Regions from separate parts of the Enterobacter chengduensis genome, predicted to be linked through region 2. Evidence: predicted binding sites of a transcription regulator. Region 2 holds the regulator's gene; each other region holds the start of a gene.
The links. Region 2 encodes PhoB, which activates phosphate uptake and scavenging genes when phosphate is short. Its sites were predicted from a motif close to CTGTCATAAAACTGNCNNAT; they were not measured.
Positions count from the first base shown of each region.

Region 1: FY206_RS03500 (esterase-like activity of phytase family protein) is a predicted target of PhoB. The motif match lies at 3,194-3,213, and genes of this name have one in related genera.
Region 3: pstS (phosphate ABC transporter substrate-binding protein PstS) is a predicted target of PhoB. The motif match lies at 5,454-5,473, and genes of this name have one in related genera.

Region 1 covers NZ_CP043318.1:710,220-720,731, reverse strand. Annotated here, with positions in the region: gene FY206_RS03515 (carbon starvation CstA family protein) at 1-461, shown strand, start outside; gene FY206_RS03510 (YbdD/YjiX family protein) at 562-765, shown strand; gene yjiA (GTPase) at 776-1,729, shown strand; gene FY206_RS03500 (esterase-like activity of phytase family protein) at 1,790-3,148, opposite strand; gene FY206_RS03495 (YfaZ family outer membrane protein) at 3,563-4,108, shown strand; gene FY206_RS03490 (NAD-dependent succinate-semialdehyde dehydrogenase) at 4,240-5,610, opposite strand; gene FY206_RS03485 (type I restriction-modification system subunit M) at 5,913-8,180, shown strand; gene FY206_RS03480 (restriction endonuclease subunit S domain-containing protein) at 8,180-8,449, shown strand; gene FY206_RS03475 (restriction endonuclease subunit S) at 8,418-8,912, shown strand; gene FY206_RS03470 (type I restriction endonuclease subunit R) at 8,909-10,512, shown strand, end outside.
Region 2 covers NZ_CP043318.1:1,212,510-1,223,021, forward strand. Annotated here, with positions in the region: gene sbcC (exonuclease subunit SbcC) at 1-2,859, opposite strand, end outside; gene sbcD (exonuclease subunit SbcD) at 2,856-4,061, opposite strand; gene phoB (phosphate response regulator transcription factor PhoB) at 4,249-4,938, shown strand; gene phoR (phosphate regulon sensor histidine kinase PhoR) at 4,960-6,255, shown strand; gene brnQ (branched-chain amino acid transporter carrier protein BrnQ) at 6,665-7,984, shown strand; gene proY (proline-specific permease ProY) at 8,066-9,439, shown strand; gene malZ (maltodextrin glucosidase) at 9,601-10,512, shown strand, end outside.
Region 3 covers NZ_CP043318.1:5,091,237-5,101,748, reverse strand. Annotated here, with positions in the region: gene yieH (6-phosphogluconate phosphatase) at 36-701, shown strand; gene phoU (phosphate signaling complex protein PhoU) at 789-1,514, opposite strand; gene pstB (phosphate ABC transporter ATP-binding protein PstB) at 1,529-2,302, opposite strand; gene pstA (phosphate ABC transporter permease PstA) at 2,350-3,240, opposite strand; gene pstC (phosphate ABC transporter permease PstC) at 3,240-4,199, opposite strand; gene pstS (phosphate ABC transporter substrate-binding protein PstS) at 4,326-5,366, opposite strand; gene FY206_RS24565 (fimbrial protein) at 5,612-6,592, opposite strand; gene FY206_RS24560 (fimbria/pilus outer membrane usher protein) at 6,677-9,157, opposite strand; gene FY206_RS24555 (fimbria/pilus periplasmic chaperone) at 9,196-9,876, opposite strand; gene FY206_RS24550 (fimbrial protein) at 9,978-10,499, opposite strand.

The DNA of each region.
Region 1 (10,512 bases), 500 kb from region 2:
TGTGGCCGCTGTTCGGTATCTCTAACCAGATGCTGGCCGCCGTAGCCCTGGTGCTGGGCACCGTGGTCCTCGTGAAGATGAAGCGCACCAAATACATCTGGGTCACCGTGGTCCCTGCGCTGTGGCTGCTGCTCTGCACCACCTGGGCGCTTGGCCTGAAGCTGTTCAGCGCCAACCCGCAGCTGGAAGGCTTCTTCTTCATGGCGAATCAGTACAAAGAGAAGATTGCCGCAGGCGGCGCGGATCTCACCGCGCAGCAGATTGCCAACATGAACCATATCGTGGTGAACAACTACACCAACGCGGGTCTGAGCATTCTGTTCCTGGTGGTGGTGTACAGCATCATCTTCTACGGCATCAAGACCTGGCTGAAGGTGCGTAACGCCGACGGTCGTACGGATAAAGAAACCCCGTACGTGCCGGTGCCGGAAGGCGGCGTGAAAACTTCTTCACACCATTAATCCGCAATCCTCCCCCTCTCCCTTTGGGAGAGGGTTGGGGTGAGGGGAACACAAGCCCAGCGGACTCACATCGCCGGGCTTTTCCTGTCTGGAACCCACAATGTTTGGTAACTTAGGCGAAGCAAAAAAATACCTCGGTCAGGCGGCGAAAATGCTGATTGGCATTCCGGACTATGACAACTACGTTGAGCATATGAAGACCAACCATCCGGATAAGCCGTACATGACCTACACCGAATTCTTCCGCGAGCGTCAGGAAGCGCGCTACGGCGGAAGTGGAGAAGGCGGCGTCCGCTGCTGCTAAAGGAGAGACCATGACCCCGATTGCCGTTACCCTGCTGACCGGTTTTCTCGGCGCCGGAAAAACCACCCTGCTGCGCCACATCCTGAATGAACAGCACGGCTTCAAAATCGCCGTCATCGAAAACGAATTTGGCGAAGTCTCCGTAGACGACCAGCTGATTGGCGATCGCGCCACGCAGATCAAAACCCTGACCAACGGCTGCATCTGCTGCACCCGTTCTAACGAGCTGGAAGACGCCCTGCTGGACCTGCTCGACAGCCGCGACCGCGGTGAAATCGACTTCGACCGCCTGGTGATCGAGTGTACCGGCATGGCCGACCCCGGCCCGATTATTCAGACCTTTTTCTCGCACGAGATCCTCTGCCAGCGCTACCTGCTGGACGGCGTCATCGCCCTGGTCGACGCGGTCCACGCCGACGAGCAGATGAACCAGTTCACCATCGCCCAGTCTCAGGTGGGCTACGCCGACCGCATCCTGCTGACCAAAACCGACGTGGCGGGCGAAAGCGTTAAGCTGCGCGAGCGGCTGACGCGCATCAACTCCCGCGCCCCGGTTTACACGGTGACGCACGGCGATATTGACCTGTCTCAGCTGTTCAACACCAACGGCTTTATGCTGGAAGAGAACGTCACCGCGAAACCGCGCTTCCACTTTATGGCAGACAAGCAAAACGACGTGACGTCGATTGTGGTGGAGCTGGACTACCCGGTGGATATCAGCGAGGTTTCACGCGTGATGGAGAACCTGCTGCTGTCGTTTGCCGACAGGCTGCTGCGCTACAAGGGGATGCTGTGGATCGACGGCGAACCAAACCGCCTGCTGTTCCAGGGCGTGCAGCGCCTGTACAGCGCCGACTGGGACAGACCGTGGGGCGATGAAGCGCCGCACAGCGTGATGGTGTTTATTGGCATCCAGCTGCCGGAAGAAGAGATTCGCGCGGCGTTTGCGGATCTGAAAAAATAACCGCCCTGCTTCCCCTCTCCCCCGTGGGGAGAGGGTTAGGGTGAGGAGCGAGCGGTAAACTTATTTCAACGCCTCCGGCAGCGTCACAATCCACAGTTCGCTGTCGGATTCCGGCTTCTTCAGCGGCTTCACGCTGAGCGTGGTTGCAACCGGCTTATCATCCAGCGTCAGCGTGCCCTCCGCGTTCACCCGATAATCCTTGAGCTTCTTGCCCTCGACCGGGTGTTGCATCGCCACCTTCACGCCAAAGTCGTTATCGTTCGCTACCGCAAGCCGTTTGCTGTCGATCAGCGCCAGCCCTTCGGCCTTCTCCTGCTGCCAGCCCAGCGCGCGCAAATCCACGACCTGCGTTTTTGCCGCAAGCGTTATGCCGCGCTGCGCCAGGGTTTTCTCATCATCAAACTCCGGGTACTCGCCCGGCTTGTCGAAGGCGCTCAGGTCGCTCGCCTTGCTGAGATCCACCTTGTAGATGATATTGCGCATCCCGTCGTTTTTATCGCTGCCCTGCTCAATCAGCAGGATGTGCTGATCATCAAGCGCGACAATGTCGCCGATTTTGGCGTCGCTGTTTTTGTCGTAGGCCGCGCTGTCGATCGGGTAACCGTACATCGCGGTCTTGCCGGTCGCCGGGTCGAAGCTCACCAGACGCGTAAACAGCGCCTGCTTTTTGCTTTTACCGTCGATGTCCAGCGTGCTCTGCACGGCGGCGATAATGCGTCCGTCCGGCATACGGGTCAGGCCCTCAAAGCCCCGGTTCGGCTGGCGCCATTTGATAATATTTGGCAGACCGCCCGCGATGGATTTCTCGCCTTCCGCCGCCTGCGGGCCGTGGATCGCCAGGATCTTCCCTTTGCTGTCGACGTTAATCAGGAACGGGCCATACTCGTCGCACAGCCAGTAGCCGCCCTTGCCGTCCGGCGTGATGCCTTCCGTATCCAGCCCGCGGTTGTCACCCTTGAGGATCTTGAGGGTATCGCTGAACGCCACTTCGTTGGTGGAGCCAATCACGCCGCTTTGCAGCGGCAGGCCGTTAATCTCGCCTTTATCGTCATGCAGCGGGCGGGCATCCACAGCCTCCGCTTTGCCGTTCTGCACGCGGATGGTCATCAGCAGCGGCGCGAAATCCGGCGTGACGAATATTTTGGCTTCGTTTTTACCCATTTTTGGCGCATCGGCGTTTGGACCGCGATCGGTCACGGTCGCAAAGGTCAGAGCATCGCCCTGCTTGCCCGTAAAGAGCAGGCCAGAACCAATGCCCACGGGAAGACCGTCAGGAAACGCATCGGCAAACGCGCCGCTGTACTTCACGTGTGAGCCTTCAGGGAAGCTGACGAGATAGCGCTCAGCGGTGGGCTGCGCCGCCAGGCCAGAGAAAGAGAGCGCACAGCCGATAAGCACAGGAATAATTTTTCTTTTCATATTGTTAGCGTCCAGTGAGTGAAGCCAACAACGTAAAGAATAAACGTGTCAGAAAAATGACATGGAGAGGACAGCGGATCGGCGCAACGAGACGTATATTCTTCCCCAGAAATGTAAACCTGTGTCTTTATCTGTGACAACTGAAACACTTTTGGAAACTATTAGAAATTCTATTAATGCGTTTCAAAGCAATTTCCCCCGGTTCGTTCAGCCTGTGTTTAGTCAAAATGCTGAACCTTCCCTAAACGCGACCTCATTACGTATTGACTCTCTGCCTTCCAAACATTTACCCAACATTTAAAAATCAGAAAACCAACAAAATCAGCATAAAAACGCGACATGACTCACATTTGCAGTCATAAACATCCCTTGTTAAGGTGCCCTCAGATTACTTTTGACGACGAGGAAATACTCATGAAAAAGCTGAACATTCTCATCCTGTCTGCTCTGACCGCCGTCTCCGGCTCCGCACTCGCCATGGGTGGCAGCATTGAGCAGGGTAAAAACTTTACCAACCTTAATGTGGAAATGGGTAAATCGACCTCCGGTCTGTACACCGAAGGCAGCTGGCTTAAAAATACCGATGACGGCACCACAACCGGTGGCGTGGGTGCAGGCTACAACTTCGAAGTTGGCCCGGTAATGTTGAACGCGGGCGCTAAGGCCCTCTACGTTGGCCCGAAAAAAGGGGATAACGGCGTGGCATTCCCAATCGGCGGGGGCGTGAGCGTTGCCCTGACCGACAGCATCAAGGTATTCGGTGAAGGTTACGTTGCGCCAGACGGGCTGAACAACAGCGTCAAAAACTACGTTGAAGCGAACGGTGGCGTCAGCTGGACCCCAATCAAACCTGTGACCCTGAAAGTGGGTTACCGCCACGTGAGCGTGGATGGCAAAGACGGTCGTCCAAACCACACGCTGATTGACGGCGCATACGTGGGCGGCGGCGTGTCCTTCTAAGGCGGTATTGCGCGTTTCGCCCGGCGGCGCTACGCTTGCACGGGCCTACAATAAATTGTGCAATGTATTAATACTGCTGCACATTGTAGGCCGGGTAAGCGCAGCGCCACCCGGCAAGAAAGGCGATGACGTTATTTACGCACCACCACCAGCTTCTGGTTCACAAACTCTTTGATCCCCAGATCCGACAGCTCGCGTCCGTAACCGGAGCGCTTCACGCCGCCGAACGGCAGCTCTGGCGCGGTATCGGTGAGCCAGTTGATATACACCATCCCGGTCTCAATCCGCGACGCCATTTTCTTCGCGCGCTCGATATCCTTGCTGAATACCGCCCCGCCCAGACCGTAGTGCGAGTCGTTCGCCAGGGCGACCGCTTCATCATCGCTTTTCACCACGTAAATCTGCGCCACCGGGCCGAAGAACTCTTCGAAGTACGCCGGATTGTCGCGGGAGATATTCGTCAGGATAGTCGGCTCGAAGAAGCTGCCGTCGCGCTGCACCGGCTTGCCGCCATAGTGCAGCGTGGCGCCGTTTTTCACCGCCTCGTTAACCTGTTTGGTCAGCGTTTCCAGCGCGTCCTTAGACGACAGCGGCCCCAGCGTGGTGCTTTCGTCCAGCGGATCGCCAATCTTCACCTGCTTAAACGCCTCGGTGAATTTGCTCAGGAAGGCATCCGCAATCTTTTCATGCAGGATAAAGCGCTTCGCCGCGGTACACACCTGCCCGGCGTTGTTGAGCCGCGCATTCACGCCAATCTTCACAGCTTTGTCCAGGTCCGCATCGTCCAGCACCACGAAGACGTCGTTACCGCCCAGCTCCAGCGTGGATTTCTTAATGTGCTTCGCCGCCTGCGCGGCCACGACGCTGCCGGCCTTTTCGGAACCGGTCAGCGCGGCACCCTGCACGCGATCGTCGGCGATGATGTTTGCCACCTGTTCGGACGAGATGAACAGGTTAGTCCACGCCCCTTCCGGCGCGCCCGCCTCGCGCACCAGGTGCGCAAAGGCCTCGGCGCAGTGCGGCACGATGCTCGCGTGTTTAGCCAGAACGGGGTTACCCGCCGCCAGGTTTGGCGCCAGAACGCGCATCAGCTGGTAGTACGGGAAGTTCCACGGCTCAACGGCCATCAGCACGCCGATGGGGTGATGCTCCACCCACGCTTCCCCGAGTTCAGAGTCGTACTTCACCGGGGCAAGGAACTGCTTCGCGTTGTCGGCGTAGTAGCGGGCAATCTGTGCGCATAGCTTCACCTCGCCGCGGCTCTGTTCGATGAGCTTACCCATCTCCTGGCTGGCGATTTTCGCCAGTTCCTCCACGCGCTCGTCGATAAGGTCAGCAAGCTTGTGCAGTACCGGCAGGCGCTGGTTGATGTCGCCCTTTGCCCAGTCTGAATGATAAAGGGCATCGGCCGCCTTCAGCGCCGCTTCAATATCCGCGTCGGTATGTGAGGGGTATTCTTTGATGAGCTGGTTAGTGGCAGGATTTACTGTCTGATAAGCCATATCGAATCTCCATGTTTTACCGCTTAGGGTATTAAGAGTAGTCAACATGACTGGCTTCGGGCGTAAAGTTGGGCATATCCGGAAGGTTCTTAATAACGCGCTGCTGGCGAAAGGTTCACGCGGCGCAAAAAAAGCATCATGTATTTTGAAAAACACATTCACGAAAAGAATATATTGACGCCATTGATACACGTAAGCCATTGATTTAGATCTATTTTTTTAGTGATTGATATCTTTGCCCATGATAAAAAGAGGGTTTTAAATCATCACTGAAATGCCTGCATCAAAGGCAAGGATGCTTTATGACCTCACTGAACTTCTCCCAAACGGCAGCCTTTATCTGGTCTGTCGCAGATTTGCTGCGCGGCGATTTTAAACAGTCTCAATATGGCCGCATTATTCTCCCCTTTACCCTGCTGCGGCGTCTGGAGTGCGTGCTGGAGGAGACCAAAGACGCCGTCGTTGCCGAGGCTGCAAAAGTCCGGACATCTTCCCTGCCTGAAGAGGCCAAAGAAAAATTAATCCTCCGCGCCACCAATGGCCTGACGTTTTTTAACGCCTCGCCGCTCAACCTGAGCAAGATGGGGCAGAATGACATCCAGGCCAACCTGGAAAACTACATCCAGTGCTTTTCCAGAGACGCGCGGGAAATTTTCGAGCACTTTAAATTCAGCGAATTTATTGGTCTGCTGGACGATGCCAACCTGCTCTACAAGATCGTGCAGAAGTTTGCCACCACCGACCTCAGCCCGCAGGCCATCTCCAACCACGAAATGGGCCTGGTGTTTGAGGAGCTGATCCGCCGTTTTGCGGAAAGCTCCAACGAAACCGCCGGAGAGCACTTTACCCCGCGCGACATCGTGCGCCTCACCACCTCGCTGGTCTTTATGGAGGATGACGAAGCGCTCACCAGGGAGGGCATCATTCGGACCCTCTATGACCCGACGGCGGGCACGGGCGGCTTTCTTTCGTCCGGGATGGAATACGTCCACGAGCTGAATCCGAAGGCGGTGATGCGCGCGTTTGGGCAGGAGCTGAACCCGGAGTCGTACGCCATCTGCAAAGCCGACATGCTGATCAAAGGTCAGGACGTCAGCCGCATCAAGCTGGGGAATACCCTCTCTAACGATCAGCTTCCTGCCGACCGCTTCGATTACATGCTGTCGAACCCGCCGTTTGGCGTGGACTGGAAGAAGATCGAAGCGGACATAAACAACGAGCACCGCAAAGGGTTTTCGGGGCGCTTCGGGCCCGGCCTGCCGCGCGTGTCCGACGGCTCGCTGCTGTTTCTGCTGCACCTGATCAGCAAAATGCGCGATGCGGATACCGGCGGGCGCATTGGGATCATCCTCAACGGCTCTCCTCTGTTTACCGGCGGGGCGGGCAGCGGCGAAAGCGAGATCCGACGCTACATTCTTGAGGCGGATCTGCTGGAAGGGATCGTCGCGCTGCCCACCGACATGTTCTACAACACCGGGATCGCCACCTACGTGTGGATCCTGTCGAACAAAAAAGCGGCTGAGCGTAAGGGCAAGATCCAGCTGATCGACGCCAGCAGGCTCTACAGCAAAATGCGTAAGTCGCTGGGCTCTAAGCGCAACATGATGAGCGAGGAGGATATTCGGCTCATCACCCGCACCTTTGGCGACTTTGAGGTTGCGGAGGCGAAAAACGCCGAGGGCGAACGCATCCTCGCCAGCAAGATATTCAGCAGCACCGACTTTGGCTTCCGCCGTCTGACCATTGAGCGCCCGCTGCGTTTAACGGCACAGGTCACGAATGAATCCATTGCCGCGCTGCGCTTTGCGCCAAAACCGCTCAATGCCCCGATGGCGTGTCTGTACGACGCGTTCGGCGCCTTCTGGCAGGACGAGAACTACGGCAGCTTTGCGGCGTTCGAGCCGGAAGCGCGCGCCATTATCAAAGCCGAATTCCCCGAGCTTAAAGAGAAGCAGATTAAAGATCTGCTCGACGCATCGCTGTGGCAACGCCAGCGCGCGCTGATGGTCAAAGCGCAAACAATCCAGACGGCGCTGGACGGTAAAGCGGGTGGAAAAGCGCTGCCGAGCGATGATTTCAATCAGTTCCAGCTGACGCTCAAAGAGGCGCTTAAAAACGCCGCCGTGAAGCTCGATGCCAAAGAGCATAAGCAGCTTATCGAGGCGATCGCCCGCAAAAACCCGGACGCGGAGTCGGTCGTTAAAAAAGTCCTCAGGGAAGATGCGCAGCCGCTGTACGGCGCGTTTCCGTATCGCGGTCAGGTAGTGGAATTTGAGCAGGACGGCGACCTGCGCGACAACGAAAACGTGGCACTCGATCCGTCTGTTTCGACCAGCGATTTGATTGAACGCTACGTGAAGGCGGAGGTGCTGCCGCACGTGCCGGACGCCTGGATTAACGCCGACAAGCGCGACGCCCGCGACGGCGAGGTTGGGGTCGTTGGGTACGAGATTCCGTTTAACCGGCATTTTTATGTGTATAAGCCACCGCGCCCGCTGGAAGAGATTGACGCGGAGCTGGATGCGCTGAGCGCGGAGATTATGAAGCTGCTGCAGGAGGTACACTCCTGATGGCTAAGTATAAGGCGTATCCGGAATATAAGGATTCTGGGGTTGAGTGGTTAGATTCGATACCCAAAAATTGGAGGCAAACTCAAGTAAAATATGGATTTAATGTTACTTTAGGGAAAATGCTCCAAAAAACCAAACAATCGTTTTCCGATGAATTGAAGCCTTACCTAAAGGCTCAAAATATACAACCTAATGGTATAGATTTAGATATTGTTGATAAAATGTGGTTTTCGTCTGATGAAAAGAAAAAAATTAAAGCTAAATATTAATGACGTTCTGGTTAGTGAGGGTGGTGATGTTGGCCGCGCTGTAATATGGAAAGCTGAATTAGAAGAGTGTTACATTCAGAATGCAATAAACCGAGCACGGCCATTATCAAACAATTCATCCTCATTTTTTTATTACTGGATGGTTTTCTTAAAGTCATCAGACTATATCAATATAATATGTAATAAAGCTACTATCGCGCATTATACAGCTGAAAAACTTGAATGCACCCCAATTTTCTTGCCAGATGAAAAACAGCAAGAAATAATTTCAATATTTCTAAATGATGAAACCGCAAAAATCGACACCCTAATCCAAAAACAGCTCCAACAAATCGACCTCCTCAAAGAGCGCCGCACCGCCCTCATCTCCGCCGCCGTCACCGGCAAAATCGATCTCCGCGACTGGACGCCTCCTGCCAGCAGTCCTGAGGAATCTCCCACCGCTGAGGAGGCTACCGCATGATCGCCGACGTCACCAAAGAATCGAACCTGCAGGCCGATATCATCCAGCAGATGTGCCAGAACGGCTGGATCCCCGGCAAAGGCGAGCAGTACGATCGCGAACGTGCGCTCTACTCTCAGGATGCGCTGACCTTTGTCCAGACCACCCAGCCGCAGGAGTGGGAAAAATTTACCCGCATCTATCCCAACGATACCGAGCGTCATTTTTTAGATGCGCTGGTCGCGCAGCTTAAAAAAGCCGATACCAACGCCACCGACGTTCAGTCCCGTCATTACGGCACCCTGGGCGTGCTTCGCCACGGCATCCGAAGCCATAGCGCGCGCTTTTTCCTGTGCCAGTTTAAGCCGGACCACAGCCTCAATCCGGACACCCTTGCGCGCTATCGACAAAATATCTGCCGCATCGTACCGGAGCTGGTTTACAGCCCGAATGCGAACGGCACCGAGACGGAGGTAAAAGCCAAACGCTGGCGCATCGACCTGGTGCTGTTAATCAACGGCCTTCCCGTCGCCACGCTTGAGCTGAAATCCGAGTTTAAGCAGACGGTCAACAGCGCCATCAACCAGTATAAGAAAACCCGCCTACCAAAGGATCCGGCGACCAATAAGCCGGAACCGCTGCTGACCTTCAAGCGCGGCGCGCTGGTGCATTTCGCCGTCAGCCAGTATGAGGTCTATATGACCACCAGGCTGGCGGGAGATGACACCTTTTTCCTGCCGTTCAACAAAGGCACCAAAGCGGGCGGCGCGGGTAACGACATCCCGGAAGATAGCCAGCAGTACGCCACCAGCTACCTGTGGAACGAGGTACTGCTCCCCGACAACCTGCTGAAAATCCTTGCCTGCTTTGTGCATCTGCAAATTGAGGAGAAAGAGAGCTGGGACGGTAAAAAGGTCAAAAAAGAGAGCCTGATCTTCCCGCGCTACCACCAGTGGGACGTGGTGAACAAGCTTATCGCCGCCGCAGAGGAAGAAGGCACCGGCAACAAATACCTTATCCAGCACAGCGCCGGATCCGGGAAGTCGAACTCGATCGCCTGGACGGCGCATCAGCTCGCGTGCCTGCACGATAAAAAGGGTGAAAAACGCTTCCACTCGGTGATCGTGGTGACGGACCGCACCGTGCTCGACGATCAGCTCCAGGACACGATCTATCAGTTCGAACATGCGGATGGCGTGGTTGGCCGCATCAACAACCGTGAAGGTGATGGCTCGAAATCGGAGAAGCTTGCCAGCGCGCTGGAGCACTCGCAGCCGATTATTATCGTGACCATCCAGACCTTCCCGTACGTGCTCAAAGCCATCGAAAACAGCACCCGCCTGAAGGAAAGAACCTACGCAATCATCGCTGATGAAGCGCATTCGTCCCAGAGCGGCTCTACGGCGCGTCAGCTAAAGGAAGTGCTGATGAGTGAAGGGGCCAGCGACGACGTGGTCCTTACCTCAGAGGATATCCTCGACGCCACCCTTGCCGCCCGCAGCGGAAGCCCGAACCTTAGCTTCTACGCCTTCACCGCAACGCCAAAGGCGAAAACCCTGGAGCTGTTTGGCCGTCGACCCAGCCCCAACGAACCCGCGTCGAGAATCAACAAGCCCGTGGC
Region 2 (10,512 bases):
GAGGAAGCTCTCGCCGCCGGAGAGGGTCCGGGTATCACGCACCGCATCCGCCTGCCAGGTATCGACCACTTCCAGCTCCAGCGCGTCGCTGGCCTTGCGCTGCAATAAATAACGCCCGTGCAGACGGTTAAGCTGCTGGTTAGCAAGCCAGACAAGATTGTCCAGGGTCAGTCCCTGGGCGAACTTACGGAACTTGTCGCCGGTGCTGGAGCCGATAAGCGCATTCAGATAACCCCAGTCGTCGGCCTGGCGCGCGGCCTCTTCAATTTGCTGCATCAGCGCCAGCCGATGCTGACGGTTATCGCTGTCCTGCTTAAGCTGCTGGCGGATCTCACCCTGATGCGTCGTGTTCTCGCGAAGCCGCTGCGCCAGCTGCTGCAGCCGGCTTTGCAGCGCAGGGGCATCGGCGTCGAGGCCTTCCGGCCGCAGGGCCAGATGCGCCTGCAGCTGCTGGTTAGCCTGGCCGCACAGCGCCGCGGCCTGCTGGGTCTGGTTTTCGAGCGACTGCTTCATCTGTTCGAGGTGGCGAATGGCGCCGTCATCCAGCAGGGCGGCAAGGAACGCGTCCCGATCGGCAAAGCAGCTCGCCGCGAGCGCCGCGGTGAACTGCGTCTGTGACTGATGCAGGCGCTCTTGCTCCAGCTTTTCCTGCTGCTGCTGCGCGGCGAGCTGGCTTTGCAGCGACACGCATTCGTCGTGGACGTCGCGCCAGCCGTCAGGAATGGCCGGTTCGGCTTCTTCGCCGTTCGTTGCCGGAAGCGTGTCGAGCAGCGGCTTCAGGGCGCCTATACGTTCCTGCAGCACGCCGTGCTGGGTTTGCTTCTCCTGCCACTGCGCGAATTCCGCTTCGCGGGCGTGCAGCCAGGCGGCTTCGCTCCCCGCTTCGGGAACGCTAAGCGACAGCGCGAGCAGGGTGTGCTCCAGCGCCTGGCGCGTGGCCGCCAGCTGCTGCTGGTGCTGCCGCGCCTGCGCCTCCTGCTCGTGCAGCTGGTTTTGCAGGGTGAGACGCTGGCTAAGCTGATAAAGCTGACGTTCGTAGCGTTCCTGTTCGTTCATCCATGGCGCAATATCTTCCTGAATATTAAGCGCTATATTCAGAGAGGCGCAGGCCGCCATCCACTCTTTAGTGAGCGCTTGCTCTTCCTGAGAGAGCGTCTGCGCGTCGTCTGTCTCGCGCTGAATTTGCTGGGTCAGGGCATTCACCTGTCCCAGCACCAGCAGGCCTTCCTCTTTAAGCGCGGCCACCTCTTTTTCCAGGGCATCTCGCCGACGCTGGTTATCCGTCAGCTCAAGCGACTGATACTGCTCAACGGCGGGATGCTCGCTGGAGCCGCACAGCGGACAGGGTTTGCCTGCCTCAAGCCGGGAACGATAGCTTTCCAGATCTTTAATCGTCGCTTCACGTTCGCACAGGGCCTTCAGGTCCAGATAGTGCTGGTGTTTCTCTTTGTACTGCTGGCGGCGTAGCGTCAGCGTTTCATTAAGCGTGTTCTGCTCCGCCCGAGCTTTCTGCACGCTTTCACCGCTCTGGCGCAGGCGCTTTTGCAGCGGCTGATAGCGGGCATGCAGCGACGTTAGCCGCTGGCGCAGCGGGCGTGTTTCGGCCTGCTGCTCCATGGCCGCGCTGACCTCATCCGCCGTCAGGGTCAGCGTATTTTCCGGCATCTTTGCCAGCTTGTGACGTAATTCATTCATCCGCGCAGCAAGCGAGGCCAGCTGCGCGTTATCGCGGTTCAGCTGCGAGAACTGGGCGCGCCAGCCGGCAATCTCCTGGCCCAGCAGGCGATAGCGTTCGTGCTCCGCCAGCCACTGCGCGAGCGCCGTCAGTTCGGCCTGAAGCTGCTCGTGGTCACGCAGGGCGGTATTGCGGATACGCGAACGCAGTGCGGTTTTGGCCTGTAAGCGAGTATTTACTTCAACAATTCGCTGCCGTGTTTGCGCCAGGCGCGCGGTTTGCTCCTGCTGATGTTCCCAGAGTGGACGAAGCTGGGCGGTGGGCAGCGCAAGCTGGAGCTTTGCCAGCTCTGGCGCCGCGTTCGTCAGCGCCTGCTGCGCCTGCTGCTGCATCGCGGTAACGCGCTGTTGCTCCAGCACGAGCTCATCATGACGCGTAAGCCACTGAAAATGTTTCTGTTGGCTTTGCTGCTGTTCCAGCAGGGTTTTCTCTTCGTCAGTAAGTGCCTGCAAACTTTGCTGTAACTGCTGCTGCTGTTCTTCGCTGAGCAGCACGACGCCCGCCGCCTGCGCCTCGCACTTTTCCAGCACGCTGCGGGCCGCTTTGTGTTTTTCAAACACCATGGCGGAAATCTGGCCGTAGATTTCGGTGCCGGTCAGCTCTTCCAGCAGCTCGGCACGATCGCTCGGTTTGGCGTTGAGGAAGGCGGCAAACTGCCCCTGGGAGAGCAGCATCGAGCGGGTAAAGCGGCCATAGTCCAGCCCGGTGAGCGCGGCGGTTTGCTCCAGTTTGTCCGTCACCTTATCGGCCAGAATTTTGCCGTCTTCGCAGCGCGCCAGCTCCACGCGCGGCGCCTGCAGGTTCCCGTCCGGCTGGTTGCGCGCCCGGTTCTGGCTCCAGAAGGCGCGATAGGCGGTGCCTTTAACCTCGAACTCCACCTCCGCCAGGCACTCGGCGGTGTCGCGCGTCATCAGGTCGTTTTGCGCCTGAGAGACCTTCTGCAGCCGCGGCGTTTCGTGATAAAGCGCCAGGCAGATGGCGTCGAGCAGGGTGGTTTTGCCTGCCCCCGTCGCGCCGGTGATGGCAAACAGACCGTTGCTGGCAAACGGCTCGGCGGTGAAGTCAATTTTCCACTCGCCCTTGAGGGAGTTAAGATTTTTCAGGCGCAGGCTCAGAATTTTCACGCGTTTTCTTCCTCATCATTGAGCGCATGCAGGGTATGGTTGAACAGTTCGCTAAGCCTTGCGCGCTTCGCGTCGTCAATTTCCTCCTGCGAGAGCCTGCGTTCAAATACCTCTTCCACCCGCAGTTCGCTGAGCGTTTCCCGCTGGGCGCTTAACAGAATTTTCTCGCGCTGCTCGCGGCTGCGGCGCACCAGTAACACCTCTACCGGCAGGTCTTCGGTCAGGGCCTGGATTTTTCGCTGCATATCGTGCAGGTAGTCGTCGGTGGTGATTTCGATATCCAGCCAGACGGGCGGGTTAAGCGATGCCCCGCGCCACTGCTCAAGCTGGGCGGTAATGGCGTCGAGATCGCCTTTCAGCACCGCCAGCGGCTGGGTAACGGGCACCTCCAGCGTCTCGACGGCGGCGAGTTTGCCCTCGCTGAAGCTCACCAGATGGACGGATTTGGCTTTGCCCGTCTCGTCAAAGCTGAGCGAAATAGGGGATCCGCAGTAGCGAATGTGCTCGCTGCCGCCGATAACCTGGGCGCGGTGAATATGCCCCAGCGCAATGTAGTCCGCTGGCGGAAAGTTTTGCGCCGGAAAGGCGTCCAGCGTGCCGATATAGATGTCACGCACGGCGTCACTTTTACTGGCCCCGACGGTGGTGAGGTGCCCGGTTGCAATCACCGGAATTGGCCGGTCGCCCCGCAGGGCACAGGCATCGGCGTGCTGCTGGCGATAGTAGTCGGTGATGGCCTGTAATAAATGCTGCTGCTTTTCCGCGCCCGACAGCCCGGCCTGGCTTTGCACGATATCGCGCGGACGTAAAAACGGGATGGGACACAGCACCGCACCCGGCGAGCCGTCGCGCTTTTTCAGGATCTGCGGAGGGTGCCCGGCGCTGGCCACTACGGTAGTATTGAGAAATGCCAGGATGTCGCGGGACTCGTTGAGCGTCGCGACGGAATCGTGGTTGCCCGCGACAATCACCAGATGACAGCCGGTTTGCTGCAGATTCACCACGAAGCGGTTATACAGCTCCCGCGCATAGCTGGGGGGAGAGCCGGTATCAAAGATGTCACCCGCCACGATAATCGCGTCCACCTCGTGCGTCTGTGCCGTTTCCAGCAGCCAGTTCAGGAACGCTTCATGTTCAGCCGCACGGCTTTTGCTGTAAAAATTTTGGCCCAGATGCCAGTCCGAGGTGTGAAGTATACGCATAGCGGTTCCGTGGCAAAAAAGAGAAAGCAGGATTATAAACGTTCAGAGAAGGGAAAATAACCGCTGTAATAAAACAACAGTTTGCCCGCTAACGTGGTACTGTTTTTCATAAATCTGTCATAAATCTGACGCATAATGGCGCCGAATTACAAACTTGTAACGTAAATAAGATAAGACAGGGCAAAGTATGGCGAGACGTATTCTGGTCGTAGAAGATGAAGCTCCAATTCGTGAAATGGTGTGCTTCGTGCTCGAGCAAAACGGCTTCCAGCCGGTTGAAGCGGAAGATTATGACAGCGCTGTGAACCAGCTGAATGAACCCTGGCCCGATCTGATTCTGCTGGACTGGATGTTGCCCGGCGGCTCCGGACTGCAGTTTATCAAACACCTCAAGCGTGAAGCGCTGACCCGCGACATTCCGGTTGTGATGCTTACGGCGCGCGGAGAAGAAGAGGATCGCGTGCGCGGTCTGGAGACCGGCGCGGACGATTACATTACCAAACCGTTCTCCCCAAAAGAGCTGGTGGCCCGCATTAAAGCCGTGATGCGCCGCATTTCGCCGATGGCGGTGGAGGAGGTGATTGAGATGCAGGGACTGAGCCTTGACCCCACGTCGCACCGCGTGATGACCGGCGAAAATCCCCTCGACATGGGGCCTACCGAATTTAAGCTCCTGCACTTCTTTATGACCCACCCGGAGCGCGTGTACAGCCGCGAACAGTTGCTGAATAACGTCTGGGGAACTAACGTGTATGTCGAAGACCGTACGGTTGACGTCCACATCCGCCGCCTGCGAAAAGCGCTGGAACTGAGCGGCCACGATCGCATGGTGCAGACGGTCCGCGGCACGGGTTATCGTTTTTCGACCCGTTTCTGAACAATGACAGGAGTGTGACGCGTGCTGGAACGTCTGTCATGGAAAAGGCTCGTCTTTGAACTGATCTTATGCTGTATTCCGGCCTTCATTCTGGGGGCTTTTCTTGGGCACCTGCCGTGGTTTCTGCTGGCGTCGGTCACCGGGCTGCTGATTTGGCATTTCTGGAACCTGCTGCGCCTCTCGTGGTGGCTATGGGTTGACCGAAGCATGACGCCGCCGCCGGGAAGCGGCAGCTGGGAGCCGCTGCTGTACGGTCTGCACCAGATGCAGATGCGTAATAAAAAGCGCCGCCGCGAGCTGGGAAGCCTGATTAAACGCTTTCGCAGCGGCGCGGAGTCGCTGCCGGATGCGGTGATCCTGACCACCGAAGAGGGGACGATCTTCTGGTGTAACGGCCTGGCGCAGCAGCTGCTGGGCCTGCGCTGGCCGGACGACAATGGTCAGAACATCCTCAACCTTCTGCGCTATCCCGAGTTCACGCTGTATCTGAAAAAGCGTGATTTTAGCCGCCCGCATAACCTCAAGCTCAATAACGGTCGTCATCTGGAAATCCGCGTGATGCCCTACAGCGATAAGCAGTGGCTGATGGTGGCGCGCGATGTCACCCAGATGCACCAGTTGGAAGGGGCGCGTCGCAACTTCTTCGCCAACGTCAGCCACGAGCTGCGTACCCCGCTGACCGTGCTTCAGGGCTACCTGGAGATGATGCAGGAGCAAACGCTGGAAGGCGCGCCGCGTGAAAAAGCGCTGCACACCATGCGCGAGCAAACGCACCGCATGGAAGGGCTGGTCAAGCAGCTGCTGACGCTCTCGAAGATTGAGGCGGCGCCTACGCTTGCGCTGAATGACACGATAGATGTGCCGATGATGCTGCGGGTCGTGGAGCGTGAAGCGCAGACGTTAAGCCACAAAAAGCATCACCTGACCTTTGAGGTCGACAGCACGCTAAAGGTGCTGGGCAGCGAAGATGAACTGCGCAGCGCCATTTCTAACCTGGTGTATAACGCGGTGAATCATACCCCGGAGGGGACGGAGATCGTGGTGCGCTGGCGCCATACCTCAACGGGAGCCGAGTTTAGCGTGGAAGACAACGGGCCGGGGATTGCCCCTGAGCATATTCCGCGCCTGACCGAGCGTTTCTACCGCGTGGATAAAGCGCGATCGCGGCAGACGGGCGGAAGCGGCCTGGGGCTGGCGATTGTGAAACACGCGGTTAATCACCACGAAAGCCGTCTCGATATTCAGAGTACGCTGGGGAAAGGAACCCGCTTCAGCTTCGTTATCCCGGAACGTTTAATTGCCAAAAAGATCGCCTGACGGCAGGCGTGTCATTTTACCTTTCCACGGGTCAGCCATCGCTGGCCCGTTTGCTTTGCAGTCAAGCGAAACGCGAATGAATTTTATACGGCTGACCGTTTTTTGTTCGCATGATTAGCCATGGGTTTTTCTTATAAATAGCGTATTGTTCTGGTGCGTATTTTCATGCTGGCATATTGTTCTGGTTTTGCGATCCCACCTTGCCTTTAAACGTTATAAGCGTTTAAATTGCGCCCCAGATACTGTCAGACCGACTGTATTTGCGTGGTAAATCGAAAAACTATTCTTCTCCACGCCAGGACGGGAGCATATCCCGCTGAAATTGAGCAAATTTTCGGCTGTATCGTCCCGTCAGGGATATCGAAAATCTCAATGTTTTCAACACCACATCCACAGGCAGTAAGGTTTTATGACCCATCACTTAAAATCGCGTGACATCATCGCGCTGGGCTTTATGACATTTGCGCTGTTCGTTGGCGCAGGCAACATCATTTTCCCTCCAATGGTTGGCTTACAGGCGGGTGAACACGTCTGGACCGCCGCGTTTGGTTTCCTGATTACTGCCGTGGGTCTGCCTGTGCTGACCGTCATCGCGCTGGCGAAGGTCGGCGGCGGCGTGGATAGCCTCAGCACCCCGATTGGCAAAGTGGCTGGCGTTCTGCTGGCAACCGTCTGCTATCTGGCCGTAGGCCCGCTGTTTGCCACCCCGCGTACCGCGACCGTCTCCTTCGAAGTGGGTATTGCTCCCCTGACCGGTGACGGCGCGATGCCGCTGTTTATTTACAGCCTGATCTACTTCGCGATCGTGATTCTGGTTTCCCTCTATCCGGGCAAACTGCTGGATACCGTGGGTAACTTCCTGGCCCCGCTGAAAATTGTCGCGCTGATTGTTCTGGCGGTAGCGGCCATCGTCTGGCCAGCAGGCCCGATCAGCGACGCGATGGACGCCTATAAAAACGCCGCGTTTTCTAACGGTTTTGTGAACGGCTATCTGACGATGGATACGCTGGGCGCCATGGTGTTTGGTATCGTTATTGTTAACGCCGCGCGTTCCCGCGGCGTGACCGAAGCGCGTCTGCTGACCCGCTATACCATCTGGGCTGGCCTGATGGCCGGCGTGGGCCTGACGCTGCTGTATCTGGCGCTGTTCCGTCTGGGGTCCGATAGCGCCATGCTGGTCGATCAGAACGCCAACGGTGCGGCTATCCTGCACGCCTACGTCCAGCACACCTTCGGCGGTGCGGGCAGTATGCTGCTGGCGGCACTCATCTTCCTGGCCTGTCTGGTGACCGCGGTTGGCCTGACCTGCGCCTGTGCAGAGTTCTTTGCACAGTATCTGCCGCTCTCTTACCGCACCCTGGTGTTTATCCTCGGTATCTTCTCTATGGCGGTGTCCAACCTCGGTCTGAGCCACCTGATTCAGGTCTCTATTCCGGTACTGACGGCGATTTATCCGCCTTGCATCGTGCTGGTGGTGCTGAGCTTCACCCGCCCGTGGTGGAACAACTCCTCACGAATTATTGCGCCAGCCATGTTTATCAGCCTGATTTTTGGTATCCTTGACGGGATTAAAGCATCAGCTTTCGCTGGAATTCTGCCAGCCTGGACACAGCGTCTGCCGCTGTCCGAGCAGGGCCTGGCCTGGCTGATGCCTACCGTTGTTGCGCTGGTTCTGGCGATTATCTGGGACCGTGCTGCAGGGCGTCAGGTTGCATCGAACGCGCATTAATCAACGGCAACAAACTGTTTAACCACGGGGCTTAAGGCCCCGTGGTTTTTTGTTTTTTTCGTGTTGAATGGCAAGATTTAAATGGAAAGCACTAACAAACTTAAACGTGGATTGAGCACGCGCCACATCCGCTTTATGGCGCTGGGCTCTGCTATCGGCACCGGTCTTTTTTATGGCTCGGCAGATGCCATCAAAATGGCCGGTCCCAGCGTGCTGATGGCGTACATCATCGGCGGCGTGGCGGCGTATATCATCATGCGCGCGCTCGGCGAAATGTCGGTTCACAACCCGTCCGCCAGCTCATTCTCCCGCTATGCGCAGGAAAACCTCGGCCCGCTGGCCGGATTTATCACCGGCTGGACCTACTGCTTCGAAATCCTGATTGTCGCCATTGCCGACGTGACGGCGTTCGGCATCTATATGGGCGTCTGGTTCCCGGCGGTGCCGCACTGGATATGGGTGCTGAGCGTGGTGCTGATTATCTGCGCCGTCAACCTGATGAGCGTGAAGGTGTTCGGCGAGCTGGAGTTCTGGTTCTCCTTCTTCAAGGTCGCCACCATCATCATCATGATTGTGGCCGGTTTTGGCATCATTATCTGGGGTATCGGCAACGGCGGGCAGCCGACCGGTATTCACAACCTCTGGAGCAACGGGGGCTTCTTCAGCAACGGCTGGCTCGGGATGGTCATGTCGCTGCAGATGGTGATGTTCGCCTACGGCGGTATTGAGATTATCGGCATCACCGCCGGGGAAGCGAAAGACCCGGAGAAATCCATTCCGCGCGCCATCAACTCGGTGCCGATGCGTATTCTGGTGTTCTACGTGGGTACGCTGTTCGTGATCATGTCCATCTACCCGTGGAACCAGGTCGGCACCAACGGTAGCCCGTTTGTTCTGACCTTCCAGCATATGGGCATCGCTTTTGCGGCCAGCATTCTGAACTTTGTGGTGCTGACCGCGTCGCTCTCCGCGATTAACAGCGACGTCTTTGGCGTGGGCCGCATGCTGCACGGCATGGCGGAGCAGGGCAGCGCGCCGAAGGTGTTCGCCAAAACCTCGCGCCGCGGCACGCCGTGGGTGACCGTTGTGGTGATGGCCGTGGCGCTGCTGTTCTCGGTTTACCTGAACTACATCATGCCGGAGAACGTCTTCCTGGTGATTGCGTCGCTGGCGACCTTCGCGACGGTGTGGGTGTGGATCATGATCCTGCTGTCGCAGATTGCCTTCCGCCGCCGCCTGTCGCCGGATGAGGCGAAAGCGCTGAAGTTCAAGGTCCCGGGCGGGGTGGCAACCACCGTCGTCGGGCTGATCTTCCTGGTGTTCATCATCGGCCTGATTGGCTACCATCCGGACACCCGCATTTCGCTGTACGTGGGCTGCGCGTGGATCGTGCTGCTGCTGGTGGGCTGGGTGTTTAAATGCCGCCGCGACCGCCAGCTTGCGGAAGTGCAGTAACATCTTTTTCCCTCTCCCTGTGGGAGAGGGTTAGGTTGAGGGCATCAGGCCGCACTGATCCCTCATCCCCCGTCCTCCTCCCCCAATAAATCCCTTCATGGTGAGCTATCCTTAACCACCCTGTGGCAAGGTGACGTCAATTTCATCAAAGGGGATTCGTGATGTTAAACGCCTGGCACCTTCCGGTTGCCCCATTTGTTAAGCAAAACAAAGACAACCTTGTGATTACGCTCTGGCTGGCGGGGGAAAATCAGCCTGAACGCGTGACGCTCCGCGCCGAAATCGATAACGAAGAGACCGGGCTGAAAATGCACAAGCTGCGCAGCCAGCCGCAGCCGGGGATCACGGCGTGGCGGGCGAATATCGACCTGAATAGCGGACAGCCGCGCCGCCGCTATAGCTTCAAACTGCTGTGGAATAACCGCCAGCTGTGGTTTACCCCGCAGGGGTTTAGCCGTTTCCCGCCTCCCCGGCTGGAGCAGTTCGCGGTTGATTACCCGGACAACGGCCCGCAGTGGGTTAACGATCAGGTCTTTTACCAGATTTTCCCGGACCGTTTTGCGCGCAGCGAAAAGCGTACTGCCGATCAGGATAAGGTCTATTACCACCATGCGGCAGGTCATGACATCATTCTGAAGGCGTGGGATGAGCCGCTGACCGCCCAGGCGGGGGGATCGACCTTCTACGGCGGCGACCTCGACGGCATCAGCGAAAAGCTGCCGTACCTGAAAAAACTCGGCGTGACGGCCCTGTATCTCAACCCGGTGTTTAAAGCCCCGAGCGTGCACAAATACGATACCGAAGATTATCGCCACGTTGACGCGCAGTTTGGCGGCGACGAGGCGCTGCTTCGCCTGCGTAAGAACACGCAAAACGAAGGCATGCGCCTGATTCTGGACGGCGTATTTAACCACAGCGGAGATTCGCACGCCTGGTTTGACCGGCATAACCAGTCGATGGGCGGGGCGTGCCATAACCCAGACTCGCCGCAGCGCGACTGGTACAGCTTTAACGAGGAGGGACGCGCGCTGGACTGGCTGGGCTACCCGAGCCTGCCGAAGCTGGATTTCCAG
Region 3 (10,512 bases), 1.2 Mb from region 2:
GTACGTAAACGTTAAACTGGTTAAAAGGGAAAGGCATGTCCGGAATTGAAGCGGTATTTTTCGACTGCGACGGAACGCTGGTCGACAGTGAGGTCATTTGTTCCCGCGCGTATGTCACCATGTTCCAGGAATTTGGCATTACGCTGGAACTCGAAGAGGTGTTTAAACGCTTTAAGGGCGTAAAGCTCTACGAGATCATCGACATCATTAACGAAGAACACGGCGTGGATCTGGCGAAAGCGGAGCTGGAGCCGGTCTACCGCGCCGAGGTTGCACGCCTGTTCGATTCGGAGCTGGAGGTGATTCCGGGCGCAAACGCGCTGCTGGATGCCATGACGGTGCCGATCTGCGTCGTCTCCAACGGTCCGGTCAGCAAAATGCAGCACTCGCTCGGCAAGCTTAATATGTTGCACCACTTTCCGGAAAAGCTGTTCAGCGGCTACGATATCCAGCGCTGGAAGCCGGACCCGGCGCTGATGTTCCATGCGGCGAAAGCGATGAACGTCAACGTGGAGAACTGCATTCTGGTGGATGACTCGTCCGCGGGCGCGCAGTCGGGCATTGATGCCGGGATGGAGGTGTTTTACTTCTGTGCCGATCCGCACAACAAGCCGATCGTTCATCCAAAAGTAACGACTTTTACCGATCTGGCGCAGTTGCCAGAGCTGTGGAAGGCGCGCGGTTGGAATATTACTCGCTGAAAAAACAAAGCCGGATGGCGCTAGCGCTTATCCGGCCTACAGATCGTGCGTAGGGCGGGTAAGCGCTAGCGCCACCCGCCACAAAAATCACTCTTTCGGATCTTTACCCGCCAGCAGCTTGTCCAGCTCGTCGCCGCCGACGTGACGGAAGTCCTGACCCTTCACGAAGTAGAAAATGTATTCGCAAATGTTCTGGCAGCGGTCGCCGATACGCTCGATGGAGCGCGCGCAGAACAGGGCAGTCAGCACGCTTGGAATGGTGCGGGAGTCTTCCATCATGTAGGTCATCAGCTGACGCACGATGCCTTCATACTCCTGGTCGACCTTCTTGTCTTCACGGTAGATACGTACCGCTTCATCCAGATCCATACGCGCAAAAGCATCCAGCACGTCGTGCAGCATTTGCACGGTGTGGCGGCCCAGCGACTCCAGGCTCACCAGCAGCGGCTGGTGCTGCTGAGAGAATTTCTCCAGCGCGGTGCGGCAGATTTTATCGGCAACGTCACCAATACGCTCCAGCTCGGCGATGGTTTTGATGATCGCCATCACCAGACGCAGGTCGCTCGCCGTCGGCTGACGTTTCGCGATAATGCGCACGCAGGCTTCGTCGATCGCGACTTCCATCATGTTGACGTTTTTGTCGCCTTCAATGACGCGCTTCGCCAGCTCGCTGTCCTGGTTGTGCATTGCCGTAATCGCATCGGAAAGCTGCTGCTCAACCATGCCGCCCATGGTCATCACCTGCGTGCGAATACTTTCCAGCTCTGCGTTGAACTGGCCTGAAATGTGTTTATTAAGATTGAGATTGTCCATCGCGCGCTCCTGAATCAACCGTAACGACCGGTGATATAGTCTTCTGTTTGCTTTTTAGCGGGCTTGGTGAACAGATCGTCCGTGTTACTGAACTCAATCAACTCGCCCAGGTACATAAACGCCGTGTGATCGGAGCAACGCGCAGCCTGCTGCATGTTGTGGGTCACGATAACCACGGTGTAATCCTGCTTCAGTTCGGTGATCAGCTCTTCAATACGACCGGTTGAGATCGGGTCCAGCGCTGAACACGGCTCATCCAGCAGCAACACTTCCGGGCGAATAGCAATACCGCGCGCAATGCACAGACGCTGCTGCTGACCACCGGACAGAGAGTACCCGCTCTGGTGAAGTTTATCTTTGGTTTCGTTCCATAATGCGGCCTTGGTCAACGCCCACTGCACGCGCTCGTCCATATCGGCACGGGAGAGCTTTTCAAACAGGCGAACGCCAAAGGCGATGTTGTCATAAATGGACATCGGGAACGGCGTGGGTTTCTGGAACACCATCCCCACTTTAGCGCGCAGCAGGGCGATATCCTGCGCCTGGGTCAGAATGTTTTCGCCGTCGAGGATAATTTCACCTTCAGCGCGCTGCTCCGGATAGAGCGAATACATTTTGTTAAAGGTACGCAGCAGCGTGGATTTCCCACAGCCGGACGGACCGATAAATGCCGTGACCTGGTTCTTCGCGATATCCAGGTTGATGTTCTTCAGGGCATGGAATTTGCCGTAGTAGAAGTTCAAATCACGAACCTGAATCTTACCCGGGGCAGTATCAACCATACTCATTGACTCGTTTCCTCATTCGGCGCCGCGAGCTGCCGCGCCGTAAAAAATTAACCGTGTTTCTTCTTCGCGAAAATGACGCGCGCCAGAATGTTCAGCAACAGTACGCAAAGGGTAATGATCAGCACGCCGGCCCAGGCCAGCTGCTGCCATTCCGCGAAGGGGCTCATCGCAAATTTAAAGATCGTCACCGGCAGGTTGGCGATCGGCTGCATCATGTCCGTACTCCAGAACTGGTTGGAGAGGGAAGTAAACAGCAGCGGCGCCGTTTCACCGGCAATACGCGCAACGGCCAGCAGGATACCGGTCATGATCCCGGAAACGGACGCCTTCAGCGTAATCGCGGAGATCATCTTCCATTTCGGCGTACCCAGCGCATAAGCCGCTTCACGCAGGCTGTCCGGCACCAGTTTCAACATATTCTCGGTGGTACGAATCACAATCGGCACCTGCAGCAGCGCCAGCGCAATCACGCCCGCCCAGCCGGAGAAGTGTTCCATTTGCGCCACCACCACGGTGTATACAAACAGACCCACGACGATAGAAGGTGCAGACAGCAGTATGTCGTTAATGAAGCGAATGACTTCCGCCAGGACGGATTTACGGCCGTATTCCGCCAGGTAGATACCCGCCATGATGCCCAGCGGCGTGCCGAAGACCGTCGCCCAGAGGATCAGCAAGCCGCTGCCCGCCAGGGCATTCGCCAGGCCACCGCCCGCCGTGTTGGGCGGCGGCGTCATTTCGGTGAACAGTGACAGGGACATCCCGTCAATCCCGCGAACGACCGTCGAGAAGAGGATCCAGACCAGCCAGAAGAGACCGAACGCCATCGTCGCCATAGAGAGCGTCAACGCAATACGGTTTTTCATGCGGCGTCTGGCCTGCATTTTGCGGCGGGATTCCGCCAGTTCAGCGGTAGCTTGCATTTCGAGAGTGGCCATTAGCGTGCTCCCTCATTTTTAGCGAGGCGCATAATCATCAGTTTGGAAATCGCCAGAACAATGAAGGTGATAACGAACAGAATCAGGCCCAGCTCCATCAGCGCCGCGACGTGCAGCCCTGATTCCGCTTCCGCAAATTCATTTGCCAGCGCCGAGGTAATGCTGTTACCCGGCATGTAGAGCGACGCGCTGTCGAGCTGGTAGGTGTTACCGATGATAAAGGTCACCGCCATGGTTTCACCCAGCGCACGCCCCAGGCCCAGCATCACGCCCCCTATCACCCCATTTTTGGTGAACGGAAGGACAATGCGCCAGATCACTTCCCAGGTGGTGCAGCCGATGCCGTAGGCCGACTCTTTCATCATCACCGGCGTTTGTTCGAAGACATCGCGCATAACCGCCGCAATGTACGGAATAATCATGATGGCAAGGATCACCCCAGCCGCCAGTATGCCAATACCAAAAGCCGGGCCAGAGAACAGGGCGCCCACAAACGGAATGGCAGAAAGCACATTTCCCACCGGCTCCTGGAAGTACGTGGCGAACAGCGGTGCAAAGATAAACAGGCCCCACATGCCGTAGACGATACTCGGAATGGCCGCCAGCAGCTCAATGGCGATACCCAGCGGGCGTCGCAGCCAGCCTGGCGCCAGCTCCGTCAGGAACAGGGCAATACCAAAGCTCACCGGAACCGCAATCAGCAGGGCGATGAACGAGGTCACCAGCGTACCGTAAATAGGCACCAGCGCACCGTAAACGTCGTTCGGCGCGTCCCACTCTTTGGTCCACAGGAAGGAGAAACCGAATTTCTGGATGCTCGGCCATGAGGAGAAAATCAGAGACACGATGATGCCGCCCAGCAGCAATAGCACAATCAGCGCAGCCAGTTTGACCAGCGCGCTGAAAATCATGTCACCTTTTTTACCCGGAGGGTTAAATGCAGGCTTGGTTGCAGCCATAAATTACTCTTCTTTATGAGACGTCTTACGAATATGCCCGGTGGCGCTGCGCTTACCGGGCCTACAGAATAAACCGTAGGGCGGGTAAGCGCAGCGCCACCCGCCATCTTCGTTAAATATATCCTGTTAGTACAGCGCTTTACCGCTGCTGTCTTTCACGTTGGTTTTCCATGCAGCACGAATCTGCTCAACCACGCTGTCTGGCAGGCTGGCGTAGTCCAGGTCGTTAGCCTGTTTGCCGCCGTTTTTGTATGCCCAGTCGAAGAACTTCAGCACTTCAGCGCCCTGCTCAGGTTTCTTCTGCTCTTTATGCACCAGAATGAAGGTGGTGGAGGTGATTGGCCATGCACCTTCGCCCTTCTGGTTAGTCAGATCCTGCGCGAAGGATTTGCTCCAGTCAGCGCCTTTGGCGGCGTTAGCAAAGTTCTCTTCGGTCGGGCTAACCGGTTTGCCGTCGGCAGAAACCAGTTTGGTGTAGGACAGGTTGTTCTGCTTCGCGTAGGCATACTCTACGTAGCCGATGGAGCCCGGCAGACGTTGAACGAACGCGGCGATACCGTCGTTACCTTTACCGCCCAGACCGGTAGGCCAGTTAACGGTAGAGCCGGAGCCGACTTTAGATTTCCACTCTTCGTTCACTTTTGCCAGATAGCTGGTGAACACGAAAGAGGTACCGGAACCATCCGCGCGGCGAACCACGGCGATGTTCTGAGAAGGCAGCTTCAGGCCTGGGTTGAGTTTAGCGATCGCTTCGTCATCCCATTTTTTGATTTTACCCAGGTAGATATCGCCCAGGGTTTTGCCGTCCAGCACCAGCTCGCCCGACTTCACGCCCGGCAGGTTGATGGCCAGAACCACGCCACCGATCACGGTAGGGAACTGGAACAGGCCTTCCTGAGCCAGTTTGTCATCAGACAGCGGGGCGTCAGATGCGCCGAAATCAACCGTGTTCGCGGTAATTTGTTTCACGCCACCGGAGGAGCCGATACCCTGATAGTTAACCTTATTACCGGTTTCTTTCTGGTAGGTATCCGCCCATTTGGCATACACCGGCGCAGGGAAGGTTGCACCAGCGCCAGTCAGGCTTGCTTCTGCAAATACAGAGAACGCGCTCAGAGATAAGGTCGCGGCGACAACAGTTGCGACAGTGGTACGCATAACTTTCATAATGTCTCCTGCAAGATTTTCGTAAATCATTGTTTAGTGGCTACGATGAGCAAAATAGGACAAACAGGTGACAGATAAATGTACGAATTATGACAGTTTTATGACAAACACAGAGAGAGGTGTAACCACCTGAAAAATATAGCGCTTAATTCATCGAGCATTCATTTTTTTGTCATTTATTTTTGCATTATGGCCGTTTTGTCCGGGAAATATGACAACGGCTGTCACAAACAGCCGTTGTGGGATTAATGGCCGATTTCAATCGTCAGGGTAGCCGTGGCGTTGAACGGACCGGGCGCGGGTCTGGATCCGGTTGCGCTAGCCGGAGCGCTTGAAAACGTGAGTGTTCCCAGCGTCTCGCCTTCAAGAGTCACGGGCATTTTCGTCGTTTCCGCCTCAAGTTCGCCGCCGTTCACATTAATTTCCCTGTTATGTTTATCGTAAATCTTAATACCCACGTCAGGATTATCGGTAGCCACCATCGTACCGTCGGCTGTCGCGGCAGAGGCCTGGAAGGTTGCCCCCAGCGTGTCGGTAAACATCATATTTGAACATTTGATATTGACCTGCCGGGTAATCTTGCGGGAAGACAGCGCCTGACCCCGGTTTGCTGAGAATTCAGATGCCAGAATAGACTTGAAATCAATCATTATCGCCTGGCCTTCATCTATTTCGCAGGTTTGCGGGACCGTGACCGATCCCTGCACAATCACATCCGAAATGATTTCATTCGAGACGGTACGGGGATCGATAGTGGCATAGATATTGGCCATGACCATCGACGGTATGGCGATCGTGCCGGTAAACTGTTTTTTGACATACAGATAAATAAAGCCCGATCCGCCGCTGTAAAACGTGGTTTGCGAACTGACGCCATTATGACACCGGTATGTTCCCCCAATGTCATTTGGCAGGTGATCGAAGGGAACGGTGGTGTAGCCAACGCCAAGGATGTAGATTTGCAAACCGATATCAAGATACTTATTGAGATAATAATAGGAGATATTGTTTCTGCTCGCGCTGGGCTGCAGGGCTGGATTAACCACGCTGGTGATGTAAGCATGATCGTAACTTTCATTTTTCCCCGTCAGGCAGTAACACGTTCCTTTAAACGAGGTCGTTGAGTTATTCATATCGATCATATGCTGCATACCAACAAGGTTATCAAGCGTCGTTAATTGTTCCGCGACAGTGAAATAGTTATGGTATTTGCCGTTGTCCGGCACGCAGTAACCGGTAGGCGCCGCCTGTAAAAAAAAGCAGCAAAAAAAGAGCGTAAAAAGCCAGAAGTGCGGTTTCATTCTTATCCTTTATCGACAAATGACGGGCAGTTGCACCAGTCCGGAATCAGGTTTCTGATGGATGTGATAATCAGCCAGACAGAGCTTGCCGCTGCTGAGCGTGAGTGAAAATTGCCCCGATTCAGGCATCCCGGCGAGATAGAGTTCACCTTTGTCACCGACAATCCCCGTTGCGCTTCCCACATCAAGCGCAGCGGTACCCACCGCGCCAAACGGCGCAGGCTTGCCGTTCGCAAGTGAAACGCTAAACAGCACCCGATAGCCGATGTGAGTAACAAACTCGGCTTTCACCACCGCGCCACGCGTAGGCACCAGGTTTTGCACGCTGCGTTCCAGCTCAACGTTGCCTGAAACAAAATCCTTATTCTGAAGCGCAATACGGTTCTCATCGTAGGGTGAAAGCTGCGTCTTCACGGTAAAGCCGCGCCAGTCGGTGGCGACGCCGCTGGCGTTATCTACCGATAACCCTGCCGCGCCTGGCGCTTTGATCAGCGCCACCGTTTCGCCCATCTCCTGCGAGAAGGTGATACCTTCGTCGTGGATCAATATGCCGCCGCTGATGCCGTAGTTCAGGTTTTGGCTTTCGTAGCTCCAGGCATAATTTGTCTTGAGCGATCCGTAGGACGCATCCCAGACCAGACCCGCATTTCCCGCCGAGGTGCCGCGGTTTTCATACACGGACTGCTGTATGTTCCAGCTCAGATTGTTATCGTCGAGCAGATTGCCGTTCAGCCCAATCTGGTGTGAAGGTGTGCCATGGTTACTATGTGCGTAGTTGTAGTTGGCGTAGCTGTTGGGTAACCAGTCCGAAAGCGGCAGAGACAGCGACAGCATAACGATATGCTCGCTTTCGTCTTCTTGCTGCCACTCTCCCATGCTGTCAGACACCGTATCGGTATAGTTCCACGACAGGTTCCACACAATTTGCTTCCAGCTGTTGCTGTAGCCTATCTGAACCAGGCGCTGCACATCGTCCGTACGCCAGAATTGCTCCCGGCTCAGCGTAAGATAGACATTACCGTATCCCTCGGAAAACGGTTGGGTCCAGGTGCCTTCTACCCGGCTGCGGCGGTTGCCCGTCTGCCAGAAGTTATCGCTATCGCCCGTGCGCGATGCCCATTCGCCCAGGGTGTAAAACCCTTCCGTTGAATAGCGATAGCCTACAATACGCAGGCTGGTATTGCTGACGTCGAACGTTTTTGAGTACAGAAAACGCCAGGATTGCCCCTGCTCGTCATCGTCCGTAAAGTGCGACCGGGCATGGGTAATATCCATCGAAATAGCGCCAATGTTGCCGAGATCTTTACCAATACCGGCGGCAAACGCGCTGTAATCGTCTGCCAGCTGCGTGCCACCATAAAGCGTCATACCCCATGCCATCCCGTGCAATACCTGCGCCTGCATCACCTCTGGCATAAACCGATCGTTATCACGACGCTGACCGATACTGATGTCCACATCCGTCTGCCCCTCACGACGCAAAATCGCCAGCGAAGCGTAAGGTTGAACAAAGTGCTGTTCGCTGCCGTCTTCCTCTTTAATGGTGACGTCCAGATCTCCGCCGCTTGAGGTGGTATTGAGATCGGTCAACGCAAACGGCCCCTGCGGCACCGCCGACTGATAAATCATGTAGCCGTTCTGACGGATGGTGATTACGGCGTTCGTTTTCGCCACGCCGCGCACCACCGGTGCAAAACCGTTCTGGCTATCGGGGAGCATGTCGCTGTCGGTATACAGACGCACGCCGCGTACCTGTGAACTGTCGAAGAGATCGCTCGCGGTCCACGTATCGCCCGCCATGGCCTGACTGCGCAGGCTGGCAATATCATGCTGTAAGTACGTACTCAGCGAACGAACGTTACCGCGGCTGTTGACCGCATTTAAGGCGCTATAGTTACGCAGCCGCCATCCCCCAATGTTCACGCCGCTGCGTAAATTCAGGTAGTAGAGATCGTCACTGTCATAGTCTGACTTCAGCGTCTGGGTCGTGGAGAAATCGTAGTTCAGCATCAAAGCGTCAATCCCCGGATCCCAGCGTGAAGGCGATATGGCGTCACGCGCCGTGGCGTCCAGATAGACCTGAGGGATAGACGCCTTCAGCGCGAGCTTTTCGCTGTCCAGCGACCATTTCGCGCCAGGCAGCACCGGGACCGGTTCACAACCTTCAGCGTTCACCGTATCCAGCTGTTTAATCGCGTTCACTTTCAGCCCAAACGTCGCCAGCGTGTTTTTGACATCCACAAAACAAGGTGCCAACGCACTCTCAGGATCGCGGCGGAAAAAACGCACCGCCCTGCGCTCAATGAACCGATCGTTAACATAGATATCAACCTGATATTCCCCTTCAGGCAGATTATCCGGACGATTGAACTGGCTAATGTCGACCTCAATGGGCCGATCTAGCTCCAGCAGACGCGCGTTAAATAGCGGCTGTGCGGCGCTGGCGAGAAGCGGATAGCTTCCTCCCAGCCACAGCAGGGATAAAACCAAATAGTGAGAACGTTTCAACGCAAGCAACCCCGCCGCGGTTAAAGAGGTTGCTGAATGGCGTCGCTAATCGCGCCGTAATCATTAATACTGTGCCAGGTGAGCGTTTTGCTCATGCCGGCAGGCAGCGCCAGCCGACGTGTCTCAAACGGCATAATCATCGCCAGGTCGAGCGGTTTGCCATCAATAGCCACGTCGATCACATTGACGTGGATGGCCGTTGGGTTGGTGACCACCAGCATGCTGCCCTGGCGTTGCCATTTTACTTTCAGCGCGGCTGTTTCAGGCGTTTCCTTGACACCCGCTGGACGCCAGAAGAGTTTAATGCGCGTTTTGATGGCAATTTCCAGCTTGCTGCTCTCTTCGGTTGTCGACGGCGGAATATTTTTAATGTTCAGCCAAAACACGGACTCCCTGTCAGACGGTAATTCGCCCTGAGTCTTAATGATACGCAGTACGCGCTCCTGGCCGGGCTCCAGGCGGGAGATGGGAGGGATAACCGTAAACGGCGGCTGGTGCTTATCCGCAGTGTTAAAAGGCTCAACCCACGACTGAAGAAGGTAAGGCAGTGCCGTATCTTTATTTAAGACAGAAATAGTCGTGTCTGCTTTATTTCCAGGGAAGATTACGCGGGTGCCACCAATAACTATTCCGGCACTTGACGTCCCGGTACCGAATGAGAAAAGAAGAGCAACAAATAAAATTATAAAACGCCTGCGCATATTATATCCTGTAACAGGCCTGGATAATTCCCGATGAAAGGGCGCAACAAACCCTGCCTCGCCAGGCCTGATTGTTTTTTTACAGAAAAAGACTGAAGGAATTAATTACTGTATGTAATCGTAAATTCCGAATCCGCATTGGCAGTGCCCGCCGTTACGGTTGCAGACGTGGCGATATAGCGAGCCATAAAGGGCAATGACGCCTTGCCAGATGAAATACTGGCAGGTGTTGACTGATTGTAGAGCTTAAGCTGGCTGTTATCGGCGCGGTTATAAATTGCAATCGCAACGCCACTCGCCCCGCCTGAGGACAGCTTCAGGTACCCGTCGCCGTCTTCGGTTCCGTCAAAACGGGCGCTGGCTTTTTTGTAAGTATCCGGGCAGTTCAGCAGATCGATCTGGAATGCCTGAACCGACGCCATTGACCCCACGCCGGTAAACGTAGATTTATTGACTTTGCCTAAATCAACGGTTTGGTTTTTAGTACCGGTAGACACCTCACAGGTACTATCGATAATTTCGCCCGTGAAATGGATAGTACCATTACCATTGGCCGCGTATGCCTGCGCACCAAAAAATAAAGAGGAGAGCACAATCATGCTCTTTAACGTATTTCCTTTCATTACAACACCATCC